3 regions of the Streptomyces sp. NPDC002896 genome follow, and region 2 is predicted to be linked to each of the others. Evidence: predicted binding sites of a transcription regulator. Region 2 holds the regulator's gene; each other region holds the start of a gene.
What was found. The regulator HspR, encoded in region 2, represses chaperone genes until heat shock. The targets are predictions, from matches to a motif close to TTGAGNNNNNNNNNCTCAA.
Positions count from the first base shown of each region.

Region 1 (2,261 bases), on a different contig from region 2:
GCGGATCCTTGCCGGTGAGCTCGCGCACCAGGTCCGTCACGGCCGGCATCCGGGTCGAACCACCCACCAGGATCACGTAGTTGATGTCCGAGAGCTTGATCCCGGCGTCCTTGACGGCGTTGTGGAACGGCGTCTTGCAGCGCTCGAGCAGATCGGCGGTCAGCTGCTGGAACTGGGCGCGCGTGAGCTTCTCGTCCAGGTGCAGCGGGCCCTCTGCCGAGGCGCTGATATAGGGCAGGTTGACGGTGGTCTCGGTCGCCGCGGACAGCTCGATCTTCGCCTTCTCGGCAGCCTCGCGCAGGCGCTGGACGGCCATCTTGTCCTTGAACAGGTCCACGCCGTAGTTGTTCTTGAACTGCTTGGCCAGGTGCTCGACGATCCGCTGGTCCCAGTCGTCGCCACCGAGGTGTGTGTCGCCGTTGGTGGCCTTGACCTCGACCACTCCCTCGCCGATCTCGAGGAGCGACACGTCGAACGTGCCGCCGCCCAGGTCGAAGACGAGGATCGTCTGGTCGCTCTCCTTGTCCAGACCGTAGGCGAGCGCGGCCGCGGTCGGCTCGTTGATGATCCTCAGCACCTTCAGACCGGCGATCTCGCCTGCCTCCTTGGTGGCGGTGCGCTGGGCGTCGTTGAAGTACGCGGGGACGGTGATGACCGCGTCCGTCACGTCCTCGCCCAGGTACGCCTCCGCGTCGCGCTTGAGCTTCTGCAGCACCCGGGCCGAGATCTCCTGAGCGGTGTACCTCTTGCCGTCGATGTCGCCCGTGTCCGGGAAGCGCCAGTGCGCGTCGCCCATGTGGCGCTTCACCGAGCGGGCGGTGCGATCCACGTTCGTGACCGCCTGGCGCTTGGCGATCTCGCCGACCAGCACGTCGCCGCCCTTCGCGAAGCCCACGACCGACGGCGTGGTCCTGGCGCCCTCGGTGTTGGTGATGACGGTGGGCTCACCGCCCTCCAGCACGCTCACCACGGAGTTGGTCGTCCCAAGGTCGATACCGACTGCCCGTGCCATGTCAGATCTCCCTCCTCCACTCACACCTGCGGCAGCAGACACTTTTCAACACCGTGGTAAATCCTGAGTCGCCTCAAGTCAAGAATCCTTAGCGGAAACCTGTTTGCGGCGATGGGGACCGCGGGTGAACAGGACAGATGGGCGACTGGCGGCCCGCCGTCCCGGCCCGCACCCGGCGGAGCGTGTACGGACGTCGCACGGGTACCCGAGTGGCGACATGCCCATGTGAACCGTCGTCCCTGCGGGCGGCCCGCCCGGGGCCGCGGTGGCCGCTGCAGGAGGAGTGCCGTGGAGTGGTTCACCGACGCGGACTACTGGCTGGGCAGGCTCGGCTTTCAGCGCGGCCTGGCGGCCCTGTACTTCGTGGGGTTCCTCAGCACGGTCAACCAGTTCCGGGCGCTCATCGGTGAGCGCGGACTGCTCCCCGTCCCGCGATTCGTGGCCGGCGTTCGCTTCCGGCAATCGCCCAGCATCTTCCATCTCCACTACTCGGACCGCTTCTTCGCGCTGGTCGCCTGGACGGGCGTGGCCCTCTCCGCCGCACTGGCCGCGGGGGCGGCCGACCGCGTTCCCCTGTGGGCGTGCATGCTGATGTGGGCGGCCCTGTGGGTCATGTACCTGTCGATCGTCAATGTCGGGCAGACCTGGTACGCGTACATGTGGGAGTCGCTGCTGCTCGAGGCCGGTTTCCTGGCGATCTTTCTGGGCAACGAGCGAACGGCGCCGCCGGTCCTGGTGCTGTGGCTCCTGCGCTGGCTGCTGTTCCGGCTGGAGTTCGGTGCCGGGCTCATCAAGATCCGTGGCGACCCGTGCTGGCGTGATCTGACCTGCCTCTACTACCACCACGAGACCCAGCCGATGCCCGGTCCGCTCAGCTGGTTCTTCCACCGCCTGCCCAGGCCGGTGCACCGGGTGGAGGTCGCGGCCAACCACGTCGCGCAGCTCGGCGCTCCCGTCGCGCTGCTCACCCCGCAGCCGGTCGCGAGTGTGGCGGCCGGGGTCATCATCGTCACGCAGCTGTGGCTCGTCGCGTCCGGCAACTTCGCCTGGCTGAACTGGCTGACCATCGTGCTCGCGCTGCCCGCGATCGACGGAGCAGAGGCCGCGAAGGTCCTGCCGCTGCCCGGTCCTCCGGCCTTCCCCGCCACCCCGGCGTGGTACGAGGGCGTGGTGCTCGCCGTCACCGTACTGGTGGCCGTGCTCAGCTACTGGCCGGTGCGCAACCTGCTCTCGCGCCGCCAGATGATGA
Region 1 covers NZ_JBEOVA010000051.1:27,296-29,556, forward strand. Annotated here, with positions in the region: gene dnaK (molecular chaperone DnaK) at 1-1,012, opposite strand, end outside; gene ABT009_RS43615 (lipase maturation factor family protein) at 1,301-2,261, shown strand, end outside.
Region 1: a site for HspR is predicted at 1,076-1,094, ahead of dnaK (molecular chaperone DnaK). Genes of this name have one in related genera too.

Region 2 (2,261 bases):
CTGACCGATCCGTGCCCGGACTGCAAGGGCCGCGGCCTGATCGCCGAGCACCCCTGCCTGGAGTGCAATGGCAGCGGCCGCGCCAAGTCGTCCCGCACCATGCAGGTCCGCATCCCCGCGGGGGTGACGGACGGCCAGCGGATCAGGCTGCGCGGCAAGGGCGCACCCGGCGAGCGGGGCGGCCCGGCCGGCGACCTGTATGTGGTCGTGCACGTCGACGCCCACCCGGTGTTCGGCCGCAAGGGCGACAACCTCACCGTCACCGTGCCGGTCACCTTCGCGGAGGCCGCGCTCGGCGGCGAGGTGAAGGTGCCCACGCTCGGCGGCCCGCCGGTCACGCTGAAGCTGCCGCCGGGCACGCCCAACGGGCGTACGATGCGCGCCCGCGGCAAGGGCGCGGTCCGCAAGGACGGCACCCGCGGCGACCTGCTGGTCACCGTCGAGGTCGCCGTGCCGAAGGACGTGACGGGCAAGGCTCGGGACGCCCTGGAGGCGTATCGCGAGGCGACCGCGGGGGACGACCCGCGGGCGGAGCTGTTCCAGGCCGCGAAGGGAGCATGACGCAATGGACAGCCGTCGGCGGAGCCCTTACGAACTGACCGAAGAGACGCCGGTGTACGTCATCTCGGTGGCGGCCCAGCTCAGCGGTCTGCACCCGCAGACCCTGCGTCAGTACGACCGTCTCGGCCTGGTCTCGCCCGACCGCACCGCCGGCCGGGGCCGGCGCTACTCGGCCCGCGACATCGAGCTGCTCCGCCAGGTGCAGCAGCTGTCGCAGGACGAGGGCATCAACCTCGCCGGCATCAAGCGCATCATCGAGCTGGAGAACCAGGTCGTGGCGCTCCAGCAGCGCGTCGCGGAGCTCCAGGACGCGCTGGACGGCGCGGCGGCGACGATGCGGCAGCGCGAGGCGGCGGTCCACGCGTCGTACCGCCGGGACCTGGTGCCGTACCAGGAGGTGCAGCAGACCAGTGCGCTGGTGGTGTGGCGCCCGAAGCGGCAGCAGTCCCCGGACTGACGGCACGTCAAGCACGGGAAGGGGCCCGGAGGTTCAGATGAACCTCCGGGCCCCTTCACATGCCCTGCGCGGTACGCGCCGCCTCAGAGCCAGTCGTCCCAGATGCCGTACGCCTCCTGCTCCACGACCTCCTCGTTGCCGGCGGGGTCGCTGTAGACGGCCCGGTAGTAGTACAGGCCGAGCCGGTCCTCGTGCACCGTCTCGTCCAGGTGGAAGTCCGGGTCGGCGACCTTGCCCGTGGCGAACAGGGTCCAGGAGGCGGAGGCCGGGTCCCAGCGCTCCCAGCGGTAGTCCGTGTAGTCCCCGCAGGGCCTGTCGTAGATCGTGACACCGCAGCGGACGTAGAGCTCCGGGTACTGGTCCTCGGTGATGGTCGTTCCGGTCCAGCCCGGCGGCCGCGTGTCGGGCAGGGTGACGGAGACCTCGGTGAAGTGGTAGTCCTCGGGGTCGCCGTCGCTGTACTCGCCGCCCGAGGCGGCCACCCGGTAGAGGTGCTCGCGGCCGTCGGGCAGCGTCGGGCAGAGGATCTCCGTCTCGGGCATGTTCGTGCTGGTCCAGCAGTTCCTCTCCCACACCGTCTCGCCGGTGCCGGGGTCGGTCGCGCTCTGCCAGACGGTGTAGCCCGTGACGTCCTCGTCGGCCGGAGGGTTCCAGGTGAGCCGGACGCCCAGCGGGATGACCTCGGCCTTCAGGTCGCCCACGGGCCCGGGGAACTCGGTGTCCGTCGTGGTCGCCGTGGCCGGCTCGCTGGGCTGGGAGCGGTGGCCGTAGCGGTCGATCGCGACGATCCGGTACTCGTACGTGGTCTCGGAGGCTCCTGAGCCCTCCAGACAGTTCGTGTTGACGACGGTGTCGTCCCAGGCGACGTAGGCGGGGTCGAATTTGCCCCCACCGCTCGACGTGCTGTTCGTGGGCGGCTGGAGGGGCCCTTCCCCGTCCTGCGGCCAGCACTGCTCGATGGTCGTGCTCTCACCGGTCGCGGTGTCCGTCCGGACGATCTCGAAGGTGGGCAGGTGGCCGAGGTCGACGGTCCAGGGGTCGGTGCTGCTCCAGTTCAGCGAGACCCCCGGGGTCCACGCCACGCTCGCGCTGAGCTGGTACGGGGAGATCGCCTCGGTCCGCTCCGCCATGTTCAGGGCGATCTCGACGGGGGCGGAGGCGTTGCCATGGGCGTCCACCGCGCGCACCGCGTACCGGTACTCGTCCGCGACCTTCACCTGCTGCAGCGGCACCACGTCGGTCT
Region 2 covers NZ_JBEOVA010000005.1:266,285-268,545, forward strand. Annotated here, with positions in the region: gene dnaJ (molecular chaperone DnaJ) at 1-561, shown strand, start outside; gene ABT009_RS10690 (heat shock protein transcriptional repressor HspR) at 566-1,018, shown strand; gene ABT009_RS10695 (fibronectin type III domain-containing protein) at 1,102-2,261, opposite strand, start outside.

Region 3 (2,261 bases), on a different contig from region 2:
CCAGGAGCCCTCGGGCGACTGGTCGCTGGCCCGCTCGAGCTTGTCGACCTCCTTGAGCGCGGCCTCGCGCACCTTCTCGGGAAGATCGGCGGCCTCCACGCGCGCGCGGTAGTCGTCGGGCTCGTCTTCCCCGTCCTCGCCGTTGAGCTCGCGCAGCTCCTTGCGTACGGCCTCGAGTTGGCGCCGCAGCAGGAACTCGCGCTGCTGCTTGTCGACGCCCTCCTGGACGTCCTTGGCGATGGACTCGGCCACGTCCTGCTCGGCGAGGTGCTCGCGCAGCTGCTCGGCGGCGAGCTTCAGACGCGCGACCGGGTCGGCGGTCTCCAGGAGCTCCACCTTCTGGGCGGTGGTCAGGAACGGTGAGTAGCCGGAGTTGTCCGCGAGCGCCGACACGTCGTCGATCTGCGCCACGCGGTCCACGATCTGCCACGCGCCACGCTTCTTCAGCCAGCTCGTGGCGAGCGCCTTGTACTCCTTCACGAGCTCGGCGACGGCGCCCGGCAGGGGGTCCGGCACGGTCTCGTCGACCTGCAGGCCCTCGACCCACAGCGCCGCACCCGGCCCGGTCGTCCCGGCGCCGATCTGCACGCGCCCGCGGCCGCGGATCAGCGCGCCGGGATCACCGCCGGAGAGCCGCCCGACCTGCTCGACGGTGCCGAGCACACCGGTCGCGGCGTACGTCCCGTCGACGCGTGGAACAAGCAGCACCTTCGGCTTGCTGTCGCCACTGGACCGCGCGGCGGCCTGAGCGGCCTCCACCGCGGCTCGTACGTCGGCATCCGTGAGGTCCAGCGGAACCACCATTCCGGGCAGCACGACCTCGTCGTCGAGCGGCAGCACGGGCAGGGTGAGCGGTGCGGACATCGAAGCCATGATCTCCCCTTCGGCAGTCAAGTTGAGCTGTACAGGCTCAATGCATGTGAGCCGCGGGATGTTCCCGACACGCTGTTCGCTGTGAGCGATCAAGCTGCGCGCCACCCAGGTTCGAGCCGGCGGAGACGGTCGCACCCTGGCTCGCGCCCAGCCCGGCGTTCGACGACCCGGCCTTTCGCCGTCGGCGCGACGCCGTTGGCCTTCCCGGGCGGCTACCTCCCCAGGCGGCTAATTCCCAGGACAGCGGAGCCGGTTGCCGCCAGGATGCCCGGATGGACCAGCAGACCATCAGCGCTCTCGCCCACGGCGACCACCCGATCGCGGCGCCCCTGAGCGACGCCTCCGTCGCACGGCTTCTGGAACGGGCGCTCCCGCGCGCGGGCGGTCGGCTGGGCGGCCGGCTGCTCGATCTCGGCTGCGGCTCCGGCGAGTGGCTGCTGCGGGCCCTGTCCGGACGGCCGGAGCTGCGGGCCGACGGAGTCGACCTCGCCGTCGCCGCCCTGGAGCGCGCCCGGGTCGCGGCGGCCGAGCGGGACGGCATCGGGGACCGGCTCACCCTCCACCAGCAGGACGCGACGGAATTCACGGCCTCCGACCCGTACGACCTGGTGCTCAGCGTCGGCGCCGCCCATGCCTTCGGCGGACTGCTGCCCACCCTCCGGGCCGCCCGCCGGCACCTCGCCCCGGGCGGCAGCGTGCTGGTCGGGGACGGCTTCTGGGAGCGCGAGCCCGACCGGGCGACGCTCGACGCCGGATTCGCCGCCGACGAGTTCGCCGACCTCGCCACCACCGTCGACCGGGTCGTGGCGGACGGCTGGCTCCCGGTGTACGGGCACGTCAGCACCCTCGAGGAGTGGGACGACTACGAGTGGTCCTGGACCGGGACCCTCACCCGCTGGGCCCTGGACCACCCCGACGACCCCGGTCACGACGACGCCCTGAAGGCCGCGAACGCCCACCGCGAGGCGTGGCTGCGCGGCTACCGCGGCACCCTCGGTTTCGTGACGCTGGTCCTGCGCCGGGCCGACGGCGCGTGACGGCCCTGACCGCGGCTCAGGCCGCGGCCCTGCACCATGTACGGGCCGCGGGCCGGGCACGCCACGCGGACGCGGCGGCCCGTATCGCCGCCGCCATCGGCCAGGAAGCGACCGCCTCGGCCGCCGATGTCGATCAGCTCACCACCCTTGTACGCGAGCACGCGCGCGTGACGCTCAACTTCCACCCCGACCGGCTGCTCGCGGACGGCCGCACCGTGGCCGAGTCCCTCTGCGCGGACGGGAGGTACCGCTGCCAGTACGAGACGGGTCTGTCCAACGGCAGCCGCACGGCGTATCCCGGCGGGGACCGGGACGGATGGGAGGAGCAGCTGTTCGGCCGGGCGTATCACG
Region 3 covers NZ_JBEOVA010000009.1:336,778-339,038, reverse strand. Annotated here, with positions in the region: gene lon (endopeptidase La) at 1-873, opposite strand, end outside; gene ABT009_RS19390 (SAM-dependent methyltransferase) at 1,146-1,910, shown strand; partial or broken gene ABT009_RS19385 (DUF3626 domain-containing protein) at 1,841-2,261, shown strand, end outside.
Region 3: a site for HspR is predicted at 896-914, ahead of lon (endopeptidase La). Genes of this name have one in related genera too.